DNA from 4 places in the Priestia sp. 179-F W1.4 NHS genome. Region 4 is predicted to be linked to each of the others. Evidence: predicted binding sites of a transcription regulator. Region 4 holds the regulator's gene; each other region holds the start of a gene.

Region 1 (4,718 bases), on a different contig from region 4:
CTCAAGCCTGCTCCTCTCTTTCTTTACATTCCCATCTTTTTAGTTTCTTTATCAAAGTAGAATGATCGATACCTAATTCTTTCGCTGCCTGCCGGAGTGATGGACAATGTTGAATAGTCTCTTTAACGAGTCGCTGTTCAAACTGCTCCACTTTCTTTTTTAGAGGTAAATAATCACATTTTTCATCTTCATGATAAGTATGAAAAGGTAAATGATGAGCTTCAATTGTTTCTCCAGGAATAGACACAATCATATTCTCCACCATATTCCGAAGCTCTCTTACATTTCCTGGCCATTGGTAAGCTTCTAATACTTGCTTCGCTTTATTTGATATGCGCTTTTGGACGTAATACAAGCTGCAAAAGTAGGAAACATAATGATCAACCAGTAAACTGATATCCTCTTTACGTTGAGATAGAGGCGGAAGGCTGATTTCGACTACCTTTAAACGGTAGTATAAATCTTCACGAAACCTCCCCTTTTTAATAAGCTCTCCTAGATGTTGATTTGTTGCCGAAATGATTCGTATATCGATACTTTTTGTTTTAGTTCCTCCAATTTTCTGTACCTGCTTTTCCTGTAACACTCGAAGCAGTTTCACTTGCAAGGAAATCGGCATTTCACCAATTTCATCAAGCATCAAGGTTCCGCCATCAGCGAGTTCTAACAGTCCTATTTTCCCTTCTGTTCGAGCGCCAGTAAAAGCTCCCTTTTCATAGCCGAACAACTCCGATTCTAGCAACGGCTCAGGAATGGCTCCGCAGTTCACTTTAATAAATGGCTGATTGTTTCTATCGCTTGAATCGTGAATAAGGTTAGCGACTACTTCTTTTCCGGATCCTGAGGGACCTGATAGAAGAATACTTGTAGGAAACGGAGCTACTCGTTTGGCTTGCTGATAAACTAAGTTCATCCTATTGCTTTGAAACACTAGGGGCTGTTCCGACCCATTCACTTTCACAGCGTATTTATTTGCATTCATATGCGAAAACTCTTTTACCTTTAACAGCTCTTTTTTAACTGCGTTTAACTGTGTAATATCCTGTACAGTGGTCACAACGAGCTCTATTTCACCTTGTTTGTTAAACACTGGATTTCCTGTTACCATAACGTCTCTTTCGCTTGAAATAGTTTGCATAATAGAGCGCTGCTGTTTTTCTACTAACACAAGTAGGGAAACAGATTGATCAATATATCCTTCATCGATAACGGTTTGCATATGCTTTCCTAATACGTCTCGTTTATTTGTTCCTGTGATTTTTTCATAAGCTTCATTTACATATATCGTTATTCCCTTTTTATTTACTACATATATTCCGTCCGTAGAGAATTCAATGATGGCCTGTAACGTTTCGTTCGTCAAATCTTTTTTCCCTTTAAAAGAAGTCATTGTTTCGCATTCCTTTCTTATGGTGAATTCCCGCCAACATATGGTGAAACTTTTCACCACTAACCATTCAATGCACAATAGCCTTTTTCCTTCTAAAAGCGGTGAATTTTTTCAGCACTTGGTTATAAGAACCAAGGAAAACGGCGCTAATATTTACTTTTCAAATACTGGCATAAAAATTGCAGTTTAGTATGTTGAAAGAATAGGAAAGAGTCTATCCATTTTAAAAAGGATTATTCTCTCCAGCATATAGGGTAAATGTAGTATAAAGCTATTTTGAAAGCGCAAACAAAAATTCAACTACGTTTAGGAGGCTATTATATGTGTAATATTATCAAACCTAACCCAAAGCTTTATGTGATGGACAACGGCTCGATGCAAATGGATAAAAACTGGATGCTTGCAATGCATAACCCAGCAACTGTTAAGAACCCTCAGGCACCCACGGAATTTGTAGAGTTTCCAATTTATACTGTATTAATTGATCATCCTGAAGGGAAAATTCTGTTTGATACAGCCTGCAACCCTGAATCAATGGGACCACAAGGGCGTTGGACTGAAACAACTCAACAAATGTTTCCTTACTCCGCTACAGAAGAATGTTATTTACCAAATCGATTAGAACAATTAGGGGTTGACCCTAAAGAAATTAAATTTGTTGTTGCCTCCCACCTTCATCTTGATCATGCCGGCTGCTTAGAATTGTTCACTAACGCCACTGTTATCGTTCATGAAGATGAGTTAAACGGCACTCTTCAGTCTTATGCACGCAATCAAAAAGAAGGTGCTTACATTTGGGCTGACATTGACGCCTGGATAAAAAATGACCTTCGTTGGAAAACGATTAAACGAAACGAAGATACCATCAAACTGGCAGAAGGAATTAATGTCTTGAATTTTGGAAGCGGACATGCTTGGGGTATGCTTGGTCTTCATGTTCATTTGCCTGAAACAGGTGGCATTATCTTAGCATCTGATACAATCTATACAGCTGAGAGCTATGGTCCTCCTGTTAAACCACCCGGTATTATCTACGACTCTCTTGGATATGCAAACACAGTTGAACGTATACGCCGTCTAGCCTACGAAACTAATTCGCAAGTTTGGTTTGGCCACGATGCAAATCAATTTCAGCAGTTCCGCAAATCTACTGAAGGTTATTACGAATGAAATCAAGCAGCTGCTTAATATAAAAAAAATTTTCTATAAATCGGAGGGCAAACAAATGACCATTTCAAAACTAGTTTTCACCCCTCTCAGCTACACAGGATGGGGATCACTTCAGCAACTGCTTCCGGAAGTAAAAAAATATCACCCTGCTCATATTTTAATTGTCACAGATCCCGTGTTAAAAGACATTGGACTTGTGGATAAAGTGAGTTCTCCCCTCATTAAAAATGGATACGAAGTAGATGTATATGCAGATACGGCACCAGAGCCGCCTTTAGCACTCGGTGAAAAACTCGTATCCTACGCAAAAAGCCGAAAATTTGATTTAGTCATTGGCGTTGGCGGCGGCAGCGCATTAGATTTAGCAAAACTTACGGCCGTTTTAGCCGTTCACGACGGAGCTGTAGAAGAATACTTGAACTTAACTGGTACAAAACAAATTTCAAAAAAAGGTCTTCCTAAAATTTTAATTCCCACAACTTCCGGCACGGGCTCAGAAGTAACGAATATTTCTGTGCTGTCTCTTGAAAGCACAAAAGATGTTGTGACCCACGACTACTTGCTTGCGGACGCCGCGATTGTAGATCCCGAGCTTACGCTGAGCGTGCCTCCTAAAGTAACGGCGGCTACAGGGGTTGATGCATTAACTCATGCCGTTGAAGCTTATATATCAGTAAATGCAAATCCAGCAACAGACGCCTTAGCACTAAAGGCTATACGCATGATCGGCTCTTCTTTACGAACAGCTGTAGAAAATGGCAAAGATAAAGAAGCGCGAACTCAGATGAGCTACGGAAGCTATTTAGCGGGACTTGCTTTTTTTAACGCTGGTGTTGCCGGTGTTCATGCACTTGCCTATCCGTTAGGTGGACAGTTTCATATTTCTCACGGTGAATCAAACGCCGTATTGCTTCCATATGTGATGGGTTACATACGCAGCAGCTGTGTGGAAAAGATGCGAGATATTTTTGAAGCACTAGGCGGAAACGCTAACTCTTTATCAACAGAAGAAGCTTCTTATCAGTGTGTAAAACAGCTGCAGTCACTTGTCAAAGACGTAGGCATTCCTCAAACCCTTCGCGGATTTGATATTCCAGAAAGTGCCCTTCAAAAGCTGACAGAAGATGGCGTCCAGCAAAAACGAATTCTCGCTCGCAGTCCTTTGCCTCTTCATGAAAAAGACATACGAGCTATTTACCAATCGGCGTATGATGGTGCTATAGTAGAACCTGTGCACTAAAAAACTCCCCCTTGTGTAAGGGGGAGTTCTATTTATGCTGCTTTAGCCGTTGTACCAAAACGGTTCTCTTTAGGGTCACTAGGCTGACAGAATAAAACAATTAGCCAAATACCGCCAATGAGTGGAACTAATGTAATGAGCTGCCACCATCCGCTTTTTCCCGTATCGTGGAGTCTTCTTGCTCCTACAGCTAACGAAGGGACTGCAATCAATAACGAGTAGATTATAGGCAGAAAAAGAGGCTTATCAATAACGAACTGTATGAAAGACAGAATAAATGAAATAACAAAGTTAACTAAAACAAACATCCAGTATTCAGTTCGGCTTGCTCGACCAGAAAATACCCCGTAATTTTTTAACACCTTTATGTACCATTTCAACTGCAACATCCTCCTTTTTTATCATATAATTGTAAATTTATAGTTTATATATCCTTTTTATTCAAAAAACAAACCGTTCAACGAACAAATAACGACATTTTTTATCCAAAAGAAAAAACTTCTTTAAAAAAAGAAGTCTTCTTCATATATTATGCTTTTTCTATTTAATCAAATCATTTCGGTCTTCCATACTTGGCGGTTCCTCAAGCCATCCGTTTTTGGCCATGATTTTTCCCCCGTCTTGCCCGTATGTTAAAATGTCTTTGGCCGTACTGACAAGTGTAAGAGGAAGATCTCCACGTAAACTAAACGCGGTGCCCAAAGCGTTGCTTCCCAGCCCGAAACTGCAGAATAAACTCACGCAGTACATCATTAGTTTATCTGAAAAAGGCGCTATTTTTGACTCGGTCGCTTTCGCACCCCACGTCGCAGGCGTCTGGATATCGCTCTCTAGAAGAATTTTGCTATAATCACTTACAACTTTTTTAGCCAGCTCTTTTCCTTTTACAAAGTACTTCTTCACTTCAGGTTCATTTGC
Region 2 (4,718 bases), on a different contig from region 4:
TTTTTTCGCTCAATTGTAATTTTTGGATGAGTTAATACATCCATTAATTCAGGTGTTTTAGCAAACACCTCTTCAACGATTTGTAGCTGGTCTTGCATTTCATCGATCATCTGTTTTTCTGTTGCTAATTGAAAAAGAGCTAGTGCATAGCGCTTGGCTACAGCTGGTTGACTCATCGTACATCCCCTACTTCTTGGATATATTCATGAATTAACTTCTCTTGATCTTGTTCAGAAAGTTCTTTTTCAATAACTTTCGACGCAATTAAAACAGATAATGAAGCAACTTGCTCACGTAACGCAGCAACTGCTTGATCTTTTTGCTGTTCGATTTCTTGTTTTGCTGCAACTTTTAGACGCTCAGACTCTTCGCGTGCTGCTGCAATGATTTCTTCTTTTTTATCTTCTGCAGACTTTCTAGCGTTTTCCATCATTACTTGCACTTCTTGACGAGATTGCTTTAAGATTTCACGCTGCTCTTCAACAAGCTTCTTCGCTTCCTCATTTTGCTTTTCTGCTTCATCAATCTCACCGGCAATATGCTCTTCACGTTTTTTCATGATTCCCATTACAGGACCAAACGCAAATTTTTGAAGTAACGCAAGTAGGATAAGGAACATCACTAATTGGAAAAGAATATCTCCACCATTAATGCCTGCTGCTCCTAACACAAACATGTTCGACACGGCCATGTTCACTCCCTTCAGAGACTCCACATATATAATTTACTTCTTAAAGACATAAAGTAATGGCGAAGGTTCTTTTGAATGATCTTCGCCACATGTAACACATTATTATTTACCTTGTACCATGAATGCAATAACTACGGCGATAATTGGAAGCGCCTCAACTAAGGCAACCCCAACGAACATCATTGAAGTTAATGTACCACGTGCTTCTGGTTGGCGAGCTGTGCCTTCAATCGTCTTAGAAACGATAAGACCGTTACCAATACCAGCACCTAGTGCCGCTAAACCAATCGCAATTGCAGATGCTATTAAACCCATTTTATAAAGTCCTCCCTTAATATATATGATTTTGTTTAACTAAGTTTTGTTTTGTCCAAATTGGGTATTACTTGAACAAAGCTTTATAAATTAATGGTCGCTACTCACTTTGTGAGATAAATAAACCATCGTTAACATTGTGAAAATGAAGGCCTGAATTGCGCCTACAAAAATACTGAATCCTTGCCATAAAAGCATTGGGATAGCAGCTCCAATTGTACCTAGGAAGCCTGTTGTTGCTAAACCAGCTAGCAAGCTTAACAAAATTTCCCCAGCATAAATATTACCGTAAAGACGAAGGCCAAGCGTTAACGTATTGGCAAACTCCTCGATAATCTTAAGCGGGAATAAAAATGCCATTGGCTTGAAGTAATCTTTCGTGTATGCAGAGAAACCTCGCATTTTAATACCATAATAATGTGATAGTACAACTACCATAACGGCTAACGTCAGCGTAATTGCTGGATCAGCGGTTGGCGATTTCCACCATAAGTTATGGTCAATCACGATGGCGAATGGAAGACCCAACATATTTGACACAAAAATGTACATAAGTAAAGTTACACCTAGCGTCAAAAAGCGGCCACCTGTTTTCCAATCCATATTGCTATTAACGAGTCCTTTAACAAAATCTAAGACCCATTCAATAAAGTTTTGTGCACCGCTTGGCTTCATAGCAAGAGTACGAGTACATAAAACTGCAATTAAGAATACAATAACAGAAGCTACGGTAACCATAAGCAAGTTACTTTGACTAAAAGTAAGGCCTAGAAACTCTATAGTTGGTGATTCATGACCCAACTGTGTTCACCTCTCTTTCTATCTTCTACGCATATTTTGAACAACTAAATCTATGATAATGACAACATAATACGTCATTAATCCCACAACTACACTAATAATATGAAAGGTTTTTGGATAAGAGATGGTAATCACAACTGCGAGAGCAGCTGTTGCAAATCTTACAACAGTCCCAATTGAACGGGGCTTTTTCCCCTCATCCAACGCCTGTCCAAACTGCTCAAACTTTCTTACTAAGTTCCACAAATTATACAAACTCAGGGCGGTTCCTAAAATTAAACCTGCAAAAACAGCCTTATAACTTGTAAATCCCCAGCCGAGAACGTATAATGCTAACAAATACAATATGTATGAACGAAGTCTTGGAAAAACGTGCTGCAAATCCTGCATGAATTATTAATCTCCTGAAAAAAAATGGTGGACTGTCCGCAGCATCATAAAAACACCTGCTGCTAGCCCTGAAAGAAGGCCTAAAATCAAAAATAGTGGTTCGGTGTCAAGCCATTGATCAGCCCATCTTCCAGAGAATAAGCCAATTAAGACTGAACCTGCTAACTGTGATAGAATGATTGACACTAATGCCATCGCTTGCAAAGGATGACGGTTGCGATCTTTCATAAGCTCATACCCCTTTTGCAAAATTTTCTTTTTTCCGAATTCTCTATCGTTTTCATAGCTCAATATATGATAGAAAGGCAAAAAAAATTGCTAAAAAAGGTAAAAACAGCTAATAAAATACGCAGAAATATCAACGGTTTTCACAGGTTGAAAACCTTATCATTTATATTCCCTGTAAGCATACAATAGCGTATATTTAATGTCAATGTGTTTAAGCTAAAAACTTCACAATCTCTTCTTATTGTTCACATTTCTGCCACACATAAAACCTCTTCAAATGAAAACATTTAAAGAGGTTCATTCAATCGTTATTGTACTGTGTACAACCTGCTCTTGTCTATGCTTTTTCACAAATGCAAATATTTGGTACACTCCTGGTACAAGCGATTCATCAATCGTTATTTTTCGTTTTCTCATGCCTCTTTCTACATCCACGTCAACATCTAAATACGATACAAACTGTAAAGACTGCTTATCAAAAAGAGCGACGCCTAACTGATCTGCTCCTTCAGGCAAAAACAGTTCATAGCTATACGTATTTTTCTCTTTTTCCGCTGCTACTTGCAATCCCATGACACGAGGATAATCTGGAATGCTAATCATATACATATAGGGAAGCGAAAATGTTTCACGTGAATCATTTATTTCCAAATATCCGTCATATATACCTTTATTTTTAAAACGGGGCTGCACCGATAAAGTGACAGCTATCTCTTTTGTCTGACGGGGTGGCACCGTGACGGGTAATGGAACATCCCAGTTCACTCCTTCATCCCTTTTTGGAACGTTTAAGCGATACGTTTTTGCTTTATCAGACTGGTTATCAATTTTAAAAGATAAAACTTTCTTTGATGGACGCGTAAAAATACCAAAAGATAAAGAAGATGGATAAAACAAAGATTCTGCTGTGACGGCTTTTGCTATTTGAATTCTTCCCGCTCCTTGTTCATATACGCGATACGTTTGACCGTTTAGCTGCTTCATTACTTTACTGGTGTTCATCAATGAAGCTTTGACTTGTTCAGGAGACCAGTTCGGGTGAGCTTGTAAAATCAGCGCACACGCTCCAGCTACATGGGGCGCAGCCATACTTGTGCCATGCATGCGTTCATATCCTCCAGGAACTGTACTATTAATGAAGTAACCTGGTGCGACGACGTCTGGTTTGATTCCCCAAGTAGTCGTTACAGGCCCTCTTGAACTGAAAGATGTGAGCAAGTCTTGCACCACTTGCTGCCCAGTGCGTAAGTACGGTTGTTGAGACTGAATGTGTTGGCTAATGGTGTCACCGCTTTTTTTACTTACCCATATCACGGGAATATTTACTGACTCTTTTAGTTTACTGACTATGCTTTTTTCTGTCGGGCTATATAAAATAACCGCTTTTGCTCCCGCCTGTTCAGCTTGTTTAATCTTTTTTTGAACCGCATTTCCTTCTGCTTTTAGCAAAATGACGTTACCCGACGCATGCTTTTGCTCTTTGGAATCTTCTTCATTTATTACACGCAGCGTTTGATTAAACGTCCATGGACGAGACCCTTCTACTGGTGCCATCATAATTTTTTCTTTGTTAAATCCAATTGTTAGAAATTGAACTGTTGTCGGAGAAACAGAAGCGCCAACGGAAATAGCTTTTCCCGCTGTACCCGGAGAGCCCACCGTCCATAAACCTGGACCTGAATTGCCGCTAGATGTAACCGTTACAATTCCTTTTTCAACAGCTCGATCTAACGCTAAGCTTGTTGGTAAATCAGGGCCATTCACATCATTTCCTAATGATAAATTAATAATATCTACATCATCTTGAATTGCTTTTTCAATAGCTAGAATAACACTTTCAGACGTTCCAGCTCCTCCAGGTCCAAGAGCTCGGTATGCATAGATTTCCGCTTGAGGTGCTACGCCTTTAATATTCCCATTCGCTGCAATAATACCAGCTACATGAGTACCGTGCAGAGTCGGTTCTCCTTGCTCACGAGTGGTTTCCATCGGCTCATAATCTTCATCTATTACATCGTAACCCCCTCTGTAGGTTTGTTTTAAATCAGGGTGAGAATAATCAACCCCCGTATCGATAACACCTACTTTGATCCCTTTTCCTGTTAAACGCTGATTGTGAGTATCAAACAAGCCTCTTACCTGTTCTGAGCCAATGAACGTTACGCTATTTTCTTCTGTAACCTGATAGTTTTTAATAGAATGTGAACTAATAATAGATGGATTCTGAGATAGTTTTTCCAAATCCGAGATGGAGCCGTTTAATGAAAGTCCTGTAAACACCGTGTGAAATTCG
Region 3 (4,718 bases), on a different contig from region 4:
TCTTCCAATTTGTTCCTTCGAGAGTATCATATGCCATCACTCTCTCTTCACCTTGAAAGGTATACTTCATGAAATCTTTATTCCGGTCTGCTTCGTACATTTTTTTCATAAATGGCTGATTCATTAAATTTTTTCCAGCTTCTGTTGGATGAACGAGCGCTGTGCCATTTTGATCAAATAAAAATGCATATCCACCGTGATTTACTTCTGCTTTACCTACAATGTTTTTTAATGCATCTAAGTCTAAATCAGTAGCTATAACGCCCAGCACATTTTTAGTATCTGGATCTAAAATAGCCTTTGCAATCGTCACAACCGTCTTTTTCGTTGCTGCATCTTCATATGGATCCGTGTAAATTACTTGATCAGGTAATGCCATTGCTTGTTTGTACCAAACTCTTGAAGTCGGGTCATAACCTGATCCGTACTCTTGCTTAGGAACAGAATACATTCCCTTATTTTTAGTGCCTATGTATTCAAGTGCCAGGTTTGGATATTTTTCTTTAAACTGCGTAAACTCTTTTTGAACCGTATTCCATGTAAAATACGGATTTTTCTCTTGGTTTGTTTGATTTCCTTCCTGCTTAACAAAATTAACGATTACATCATTTTCACTATACGTCAGCAAAGAACGACTATACATGTCTAAGTACGTATGAATCGTTTCTTTTAACTCTTTCACTTGACTTTGAGACTGAATCTCTACATCTTTTTCTATTTGTGTTTTGGTAAATTGATAAACAGCCCCTGAAACAACTAATAATAAAATAGCTATAAAAATACTAAAAAATACTACGAGCTTTGCACTTAACCTCTTCATTCCCTCACCCTTCTACAAAAATCTTTATATTACTAATAACGGCTTTTCATTTTCATTTTTAAAGAAGTTTTTGTGATTTATTTCAAATTTCTCCAAAAATAAAACCAGCCCATCCTTTCATAACGAAAGAACGTGCTGGTTTTATTTTTGCTTTTCGTATGCATCAGGTTCAATATGAACAAGCGTATCTTTAATCTGATGCTCATCGTTCATCATATGTTCAATTTGATCAGCAATTTCATGGCTTTTAATAACATTTAAATGGGGATCTACTTTAACAGTTACATCAATCACGACTTGATTACCAAGCTTGCGCGCTTTCACATCTTCTACTTCTTTTACACCTTCTACAAGCCCAATGCTTTCTTTGTAGTGCCCTAACTTTTCTTCATCAAATCCGTCCGTTAAGGAGTGAGCCGCTTCTTTAAAAATCTCGATGGCTGTTTTACAAATAATAATTCCCACAGCAAAAGCAGCTACCACGTCCAGCCAGGGCAGGCCGAATTGTGAGCCGAAAATTCCCACAACAGCCCCTATACTCACAAGTGCATCAGACAAATTATCTTTAGCAACCGCATATAAAGACTGGCTATCAAGTTTTTTAGCAAGCTTACTATTATACCGGTAGACACCACCCATAACAGCAGCCGCTCCAAGACCTATCCAAGCAGCCAGTAAATTAGGCGCTTCAGATTTGTCCATAAATAATGACTGACCCGCGTCGACCAATACTTCTAGTCCTATGACCATCATGATAAAAGAAGCAATAAGTGAAGAGATATGTTCCGCTCTGGAATGTCCATAGGGATGATCATTATCGCGAGGTTTTTTAGAGATTTTTAAGCCGACTAAGACGGCAATTGATGCAATAATATCTGTAACATTGTTAAGACCGTCGGCTTTTAAAGCAGAGGAAGCGGTGACACCCGCAATAATAAGTTTACATGCTGATAAAAAGATATATGATAAGATACTAACCCAAGCGCCTTTTTGGGCTTGCTCATAGTAGTTCTCCATCCCTTCCACTCCTTTATTCAAAATAAGCAAACTTAGTGTAACAAATGGATTTCGTGTGGGTCTATAGAAACATTATTGGCTGTTAACATACAAATAGAGAATGTTAAACTCTTTAGCTTTCTGCAAAACAAGTTGCCTTTACTCAACACTTTAAACGTTTAAGATCTTTCTAAATGTGGCACTTCATGTAGAAGAACCCTTTTTTAAATCGACCTGTAGAATTGTTTACTATTTTTTTAAGGGTGTGATTTTTATCACAGCCGAGGGTATTTATTCTTGTTACACTAACATTGTGAAAAACATCACAAAATAAAATTCAAAGGATGATACAAATGAAAACACAATTTACACCAAAGACACGAAAAGTTGCCGTTATCGGAACTGGTTTTGTTGGCTCAAGCTACGCTTTTTCAATGGTGAATCAAGGTATTGCCAATGAATTAGTGTTAATCGATATGAACAAAGAAAAAGCAGAAGGCGAAGCACGCGATATCAATCATGGAATGCCATTTGCCACACCGATGAAAATCTGGGCTGGAGATTATAAAGACTGCGCTGATGCTGATTTAGTAGTTATTACAGCGGGCGCTAATCAAGCTCCAGGGGAAACGCGCTTAGATCTAGTTGAAAAAAACGTTAAAATTTTTGAATGCATTGTAAAAGATATTATGAACAGCGGATTTGACGGCATCATTTTAGTGGCAACAAATCCAGTTGATATTCTCGCACACGTTACACAAAAAGTATCAGGATTACCAAACGAACGAGTAATTGGTTCAGGAACGATTCTTGACACAGCTCGCTTCCGCTACTTGTTAAGCGACTATTTCGAAGTAGATTCTCGCAACGTCCACGCTTATATTATGGGGGAACATGGAGATACGGAATTTCCTGTTTGGAGCCACGCGCAAATTGGCGGTGTGAAGCTCGAACATTTTATCAATACTGCTGCTATTGAAAAAGAGCCGGATATGCAGCATCTATTCGAACAAACACGCGATGCGGCTTACCATATTATTAATCGAAAAGGAGCGACTTATTACGGAATTGCAATGGGGCTTGTACGCATTACCAAGGCTATTTTAGATGATGAAAATTCTATTTTAACGGTATCTGCTTTATTAGAAGGACAATACGGTATTTCTGATGTGTATATCGGCGTGCCGGCTATCATTAATAAAAACGGCGTGCGCCAAATTATTGAATTGAATTTAACTCCTCACGAACAGCAGCAGCTCGAGCATTCTGCTAGCATTCTTAAGCAAACTCGCGACAGAGCTTTTGTGTAACATCAAAAGATTTTTGCGGGGGACTCCCCCGCTCCCTTGTTTTAAATATGTAGTAGAGGTGTATGAATATGACGTGGACTCAAGTATATAATCCGTTAAATAATATTTGGCTTTCTGCACTAATTGCACTCATCCCCATCATCTTTTTCTTTATTGCTTTAACTCTTTTGAAATTAAAAGGACACATTGCTGCTGGTATTACGGTACTTCTTTCTATGATTATTGCTATTTATTTTTATGATATGCCTGCCTCAATGGTCTTAGGAGCCACAGGCTATGGGTTTTTGTATGCACTTTGGCCCATCAGCTATATTATTATCGGCGCGGTGTTCTTATACAAGCTAACTGTCAAAAGCGGACAGTTTACTACCATTAGGCAATCTATTATTTCAATAACCGATGACCCCCGCTTGCAAATGCTGCTTGTTGCTTTTTCCTTTAATGCTTTTTTAGAAGGAGCAGCAGGATTTGGAGCTCCAATTGCCATTACAGCAGCGCTTCTAGTTGGACTTGGATTCAAACCGTTAAAAGCAGCGGCGCTATGCTTAATTGCTAATACAGCTTCAGGAGCTTTTGGCGCCATGGGGATTCCTGTCATTGTCGCAGGACAAGTATCTGGCATTGATCCAAAAGAAATTGCTCATTTTCTTGGCACGCAGCTTCCGATTATTTCTTTTCTTATCCCTTTTTTACTTGTCTTTATTATGGATGGGATAAAAGGATTAAAAGACGTATGGAAAGCAACGAGCATCACAGCCATTTCCTATGCACTGACGCAGTATTTAACTGTTACATACATCGGCCCTGAACTTCCAAATATCACATCTTCTATTGTGAGTTTGCTTGCTCTTGCTTTTTATATTAAAAGAACAAGCCCGGCAGCAGCTAAAAGCTTCAGCCTGTCACCAAAACAAATTTTAAAGGCTTGGTCTCCTTTTATTCTATTAACGATACTCGTTACGGCTTGGAGCATTTCTTTTGTCAAAACGGCGCTTGAACATCTGAACCTGCTTATTAACGTCCCATTTTTACACAATCACGTAATTAAAGCAGCGCCTTTAGTAAAAGATCCTACGCCTTACGCTGCTGTCTTAAAAATAGACTTATTTGCAGCAACAGGTACGGCAATTCTTATCGCTTGTATCCTTTCAGTTTTCTTGCTTAACGTATCGGCAAAAGTGGCATGGACCACTCTTTTGGAAACCGTAAAAGAACTATCAAGACCTATTATGACGATTATGATGGTCATTGCTTTTGCTTTTATTTCAAATTATTCAGGACAGTCCTCTACACTTGGATTGGCACTCGCTACATCAGCTGCTTATTTTCCATTTTTATCTCCATTTCTTGGCTGGATTGGCGTATTTCTAACGGGGTCTGTCGTATCGAATAATGCGCTGTTCGGCAACTTGCAGCTAACTACAGCTCAGCAAATTAATGTCTTGCCAATTATTCTCGTAGCGGCTAATACTGCCGGCGGCGTGATGGCTAAAATGCTTTCTCCTCAATCAATTGCTGTCGCTGCTGGAGCAGTAGGTTTAGCCGGAAAAGAGGGTGAACTGTTTAAATACACGCTCAAATACAGCATGGGA
Region 4 (4,718 bases):
GTCCGTGCACTCAGTACACGGACCTGTTATCAACAAGTTTTAATTATGAAAATCAGACAGATATCCACTATTTATTCACAGAGTGGATAAAGCTTGCTCTTAAGCGCATGAACAAGTAAATAGGATGAATAGATACGCAAAAATATAGGCTACTCTTCTAGAAGCAGCTGTAATTCTTCCCACTCTTCCATTAATGTGGATAACTGTGAAGAAATTTTTTCATTTTCACCGTTTAATCTTGATACTTCTTCGTGATTTTGATAAATTTCAGGGTCACAAAGAAGTTCTTCATTCGCCGCTTGGGCGGCTTCTAATTTGTTTACTTTAGTTTCAATTTCTTCAATGCGGCGCGTTCGCTGTCTCATCAATTTCTTTTGTTCTTTATCTTGTTTATAGGACTGTTTATCTACTTTTACCGTACGTTCTTCGTTTGCTTTTATATTTTCTAATTCTTTGATTTCCTCTATTTCTGCTTTCTTTTCTACATAATAGTCATAATCTCCAAGAAATTCTTCTACTCCTTCAGGAGATAGCTCTGCTATTTTATTGGCAATACGATTAATAAAATAACGGTCATGTGAAACAAATAATAGAGTCCCTGGGTAATCAATTAACGCATTCTCGAGTACTTGTTTGCTATCTAAATCAAGATGGTTAGTAGGTTCATCCAAAATTAAGAAGTTAGCTTTTTGAAGCATAAGCTTCGCAAGAGCCAAACGTGCTTTTTCACCACCGCTGAGCGTGGAAACGATTTTCAGTACATCATCACCTGAAAACAGAAAATTTCCAAGCGCTGTACGGATTTCTTTTTCAGGTTTGGCTGGGTAGTCATCCCAAAGTTCATTTAAAACGGTTTTATTAGACGTTAAATTGGCTTGCTCTTGGTCGTAATAACCAACCATTACATTTGAGCCAAAGGAAATGGTTCCAGTCTTGAAGCTGAGTTTATCCACAATGCCTTTTAATAAAGTTGATTTCCCCACGCCATTAGGACCAACCAATGCAAGGCTTTCCCCTTTTTTAATGCGAAGGTTTGCCTCTTGGACGACATAGTTGTGTTCATCATATCCGATAGACACATCTTCCAGATTTAAGACTTCATTTCCGCTTTGACGTTCAATTTCAAACGAAAAACTAGCTGATTTTTCGCCTTCGTTAGGTCGATTTATTAACTCCATTCGATCGAGCTGTTTACGTCTGCTTTGCGCACGTTTTGTAGTCGATGCGCGGGCGATGTTTCGCTGAATAAAATCATTCAGCTTTGCGACTTCATCTTGCTGCTTTTCGTACTGACGCAACTCTTTTTCATATCGCTCTGCTTTTTGTACAAGGTATTTAGAGTAGTTGCCCGTGTACTTCACCGTTGTTTTTTGTACGACTTCATACACTTGATTTACGACTTTATCAAGGAAGTAACGATCATGTGAAACGATTAAAATAGCTCCTTCATACCCTTGCAGAAACTGTTCCAGCCATGCTAAAGTTTCAATATCTAAGTGGTTGGTAGGCTCATCCAGAATAAGCAAATCAGGCTTTGTTAAAAGCAGTTTTGCAAGAGCCAGGCGCGTTTTTTGTCCACCGCTTAAGGAGGAAATAGGGGTGCTGTAGTCAAAGTTTGAAAAACGGAAACCGTGAAGAATAGATCGTGTATCCGCTTCATACTGATAGCCGCCTAAATCTTTAAACGTTACTTGAAGCTGATCATACTCTTTGGTTAGTTTTTCGTATTGAACTGAATCATTAAAAATGTCTGGATCACCCATCTTCGTTTCAAGCGTACGTAATTCTTTTTCCATCTTCTTTAATGGAGCAAAGACAGTCATCATTTCTTCCCATATGGAGAGTGTTGACTCAAGAACTGTATCTTGTCCCATATAATCAATGGAAACACCCTTAGGTTTAATAATTTCTCCGCTGTCATAGGAAAGCTGCTCAGCAATAATTTTTAATAAAGTTGATTTACCAGCACCGTTTCGTCCCACTAGGGCAATGCGGTCTTTTGATTGTACTTCTAACTTTATATTCGATAAAATGGGTTCTGCCCCATAGTATTTTGTAATACCGTTCAATTGTAGAATAATCATTTTTTCACCTCTAGTAGTATATCCATAGTGTATTTTAACATATTTTTAACTACAAGTTCTTCCTACAAGCGTTTGTAATTTGTAGAGGGACAAGGACAAATGATGAAGCGAATGTTTTGATTCATGAAATAAAATGATTTTACCTGCACATTTTATACAGGATACTATGTTAAAATAAGAGATAAGTGCATCTCTGAACTTATCTATGATGGATGTAAAAAAATCCGTCATGACTAACAAACCGATCCTTTGAAGGGCTAATTGCTTCGTTCTACATACCGACTTTAAGGAGTGCTGAATAGACAAAAGCCGTCGAGGTGTGAAGCGGAGTATATATAAAACATGAGAAAAGAGAGAGAATTGGAAGCGCTACCTCAAAGCGGTTGATGCTTTGTGAAAGGTAATGCAATATGACTTGAAAATGTTAGTAATGACATACATGAACTGAGGGGGTACAACGTGAACACTGAACAATTAAAAATACCACAAGCAACGGCTAAGCGATTGCCGCTTTATTATCGTTTTTTGAAAAATTTGCATGCTTCTGGTAAACAGCGTGTGTCATCAGCGGAGTTAAGTGAGGCAGTGAAAGTGGATTCTGCTACTATTCGTCGGGACTTTTCTTACTTTGGTGCATTAGGAAAAAAGGGATACGGCTACAATGTGAATTATTTACTTACATTTTTCCGTAAAACGTTAGACCAAGATGAAGTAACGAAAGTAGCACTGATTGGCGTAGGGAATCTAGGAACGGCCTTTTTAAATTATAATTTTATTAAAAATAATAACACCAAAATTGAGTGCGCTTTTGATGTGATAGAAGATAAAGTAGGTACGAAAGTAGGCGACGTGCCGGTTTATCATCTTGACCAATTGGAAGATTATATGAGTGATGACATCTCAGTAGCGATTTTAACCGTTCCTGCCACTGTTGCTCAGCAAATTACTGATCGTTTAGTGAGTTGCGGAATTAAAGGAATTTTAAACTTTACTCCTGCACGCTTAAACGTACCGGATGAGATTCGACTCCATCATATTGATCTTGCTGTAGAATTACAGTCGCTCGTCTACTTTTTGAAAAATTATCCTGTTGAATAAGGCGGACTGTGTTACGATTTCCTTAAGTCTAAATTAATAAGGAGAGTGGGAATATGGGGATTGGAGCAGGCAGTTGGATTATTATTGCGATTGTAGCACTGCTTATTTTTGGACCGAAACGGTTACCGGAGCTAGGAAGATCAGTGGGCCAAACGCTTAGAGAGTTTAAGCATGCCGCTAGCGGTGCATCAGAAGATCGTGAAAAAGATAAACAGCGTCAAGTAGATGACAAAGAGTAAAAGGGTGATCATAGTATGACCGAACAAGAAATGTCAATATATGATCATATAGGAGAGCTGCGAAAACGCATTTTAATTGTTTTATTTTTCTTTGTGATTGCCACAATTGGCGGCTTTTTTATAGCGGATAAGGTTATTGTCTATTTACAGCATGCTGATGAGGCAAAGAATTTAACGATGAATGCATTTCGGTTAACAGATCCAGTTAAGATTTATATGCAATTTGCTGTTATTATCGGCTGTGTACTTGCAGCTCCTGTTGCACTGTATCAACTTTGGGCATTTATTAGTCCTGGTTTATATGAAAAAGAGCGTAAGGTAACGCTTGGATATATTCCTGTTTCCATTTTTCTCTTTATCGGCGGTGTCTCTTTTTCTTATTTTGTGTTGTTTCCATTTGTCGTTGATTTTATGACGCGCGTTTCTGATGAGCTGAATGTAAACCAAGTGATTGGCATTAATGAATACTTTTCTTTTTTAATGCAGCTCACACTGCCTTTTGGCCTGTTGTTTCAGCTTCCTGTCGTCGTTATGTTTTTGACGCGTTTAGGAATTATAACGCCTATGTTTTTATCTCAAATTCGAAAATATGCCTATTTCGTACTGCTAGTTATTGCCGCACTTATTACACCACCGGAATTGCTCTCGCACATGATGGTGACAGTGCCGCTTTTAATACTGTATGAAATCAGCATCATTATTTCCCGCATTTCGTATCGCAAAGTGTTAAAGGCAAGGGCAGAGCAAGAAAGAGAAGATGTTAGTATGTAAAAAAAACCACTGAAACAGTGGTTTTTTTATTTGGATGAATCATCTTGATTTTTATATTGCTGCTGCAATTTTTTAATTTTGTAGTGCAAGATAAAGATGCGAACCGCAAACCTGAAATCGAATGCGGCTACGAGTGCAAATAAGATTGTGGGGAAATTCCAGACGGTTTCCTGGGCATTTTGAATTGCCAAGTAGGTGAATAAAATCCCCATAATAATATAAATAAACCCTCGTGTTAAAGGGATATTCTTCATAAAAACATGCCTCCAAAAATGAACTGCATTTGTTCTGCTTGTTTTTGCATTTCTATAATTTTATCTGCAAAAATAGTTTGAGATAAAATAACGATTGTATTCATCAAAACATGAGCAATAATAGGTACAACAATTAGTCTCGTCCTTGCATAAAGGAATGCAAATACAAATCCCATAGCTGTATACACAAGTAAATGTTTAAAATCCCAGTGTACCGCAGCGAAAATAAGGGAACTAATAAATGCAGAGATAAAGAAATTGTATCGTTTGTG

The links. Region 4 encodes Rex, which represses fermentation and respiration genes when NADH is low (regulators of the CRP and FNR family bind a similar motif). Its sites were predicted from a motif close to TTGTGAAATATTTCACAA; they were not measured.
Region 1: the regulator Rex is predicted to act here: its motif matches at 1,432-1,449, upstream of ahlS (AhlS family quorum-quenching N-acyl homoserine lactonase).
Region 2: the regulator Rex is predicted to act here: its motif matches at 2,639-2,656, upstream of ACH0CI_RS19260 (AtpZ/AtpI family protein).
Region 3: the regulator Rex is predicted to act here: its motif matches at 2,128-2,145, upstream of ACH0CI_RS24155 (L-lactate dehydrogenase).

Annotation. Positions count from the first base shown of each region.
Region 1 is NZ_JBIQFF010000005.1:276,384-281,101, forward strand. Features, by position in the region: gene ACH0CI_RS21910 (sugar diacid recognition domain-containing protein) at 1-5, opposite strand, end outside; gene ACH0CI_RS21915 (sigma-54 interaction domain-containing protein) at 2-1,390, opposite strand; gene ahlS (AhlS family quorum-quenching N-acyl homoserine lactonase) at 1,712-2,560, shown strand; gene ACH0CI_RS21925 (iron-containing alcohol dehydrogenase) at 2,616-3,800, shown strand; gene ACH0CI_RS21930 (DUF805 domain-containing protein) at 3,833-4,180, opposite strand; gene ACH0CI_RS21935 (DUF3231 family protein) at 4,341-4,718, opposite strand, start outside.
Region 2 is NZ_JBIQFF010000004.1:144,976-149,693, reverse strand. Features, by position in the region: gene ACH0CI_RS19285 (F0F1 ATP synthase subunit delta) at 1-176, opposite strand, end outside; gene ACH0CI_RS19280 (F0F1 ATP synthase subunit B) at 173-691, opposite strand; gene atpE (F0F1 ATP synthase subunit C) at 794-1,006, opposite strand; gene atpB (F0F1 ATP synthase subunit A) at 1,097-1,807, opposite strand; gene ACH0CI_RS19265 (ATP synthase subunit I) at 1,826-2,197, opposite strand; gene ACH0CI_RS19260 (AtpZ/AtpI family protein) at 2,204-2,425, opposite strand; gene ACH0CI_RS19255 (S8 family serine peptidase) at 2,723-4,718, opposite strand, start outside.
Region 3 is NZ_JBIQFF010000008.1:87,172-91,889, forward strand. Features, by position in the region: gene ACH0CI_RS24145 (methyl-accepting chemotaxis protein) at 1-820, opposite strand, end outside; gene ACH0CI_RS24150 (cation diffusion facilitator family transporter) at 962-1,837, opposite strand; gene ACH0CI_RS24155 (L-lactate dehydrogenase) at 2,170-3,126, shown strand; gene ACH0CI_RS24160 (lactate permease LctP family transporter) at 3,189-4,718, shown strand, end outside.
Region 4 is NZ_JBIQFF010000019.1:11,093-15,810, reverse strand. Features, by position in the region: gene ACH0CI_RS26625 (ABC-F family ATP-binding cassette domain-containing protein) at 150-2,084, opposite strand; gene ACH0CI_RS26620 (redox-sensing transcriptional repressor Rex) at 2,544-3,182, shown strand; gene tatA (twin-arginine translocase TatA/TatE family subunit) at 3,236-3,421, shown strand; gene tatC (twin-arginine translocase subunit TatC) at 3,437-4,192, shown strand; gene ACH0CI_RS26605 (YdiK family protein) at 4,219-4,446, opposite strand; gene ACH0CI_RS26600 (CPBP family intramembrane glutamic endopeptidase) at 4,443-4,718, opposite strand, start outside.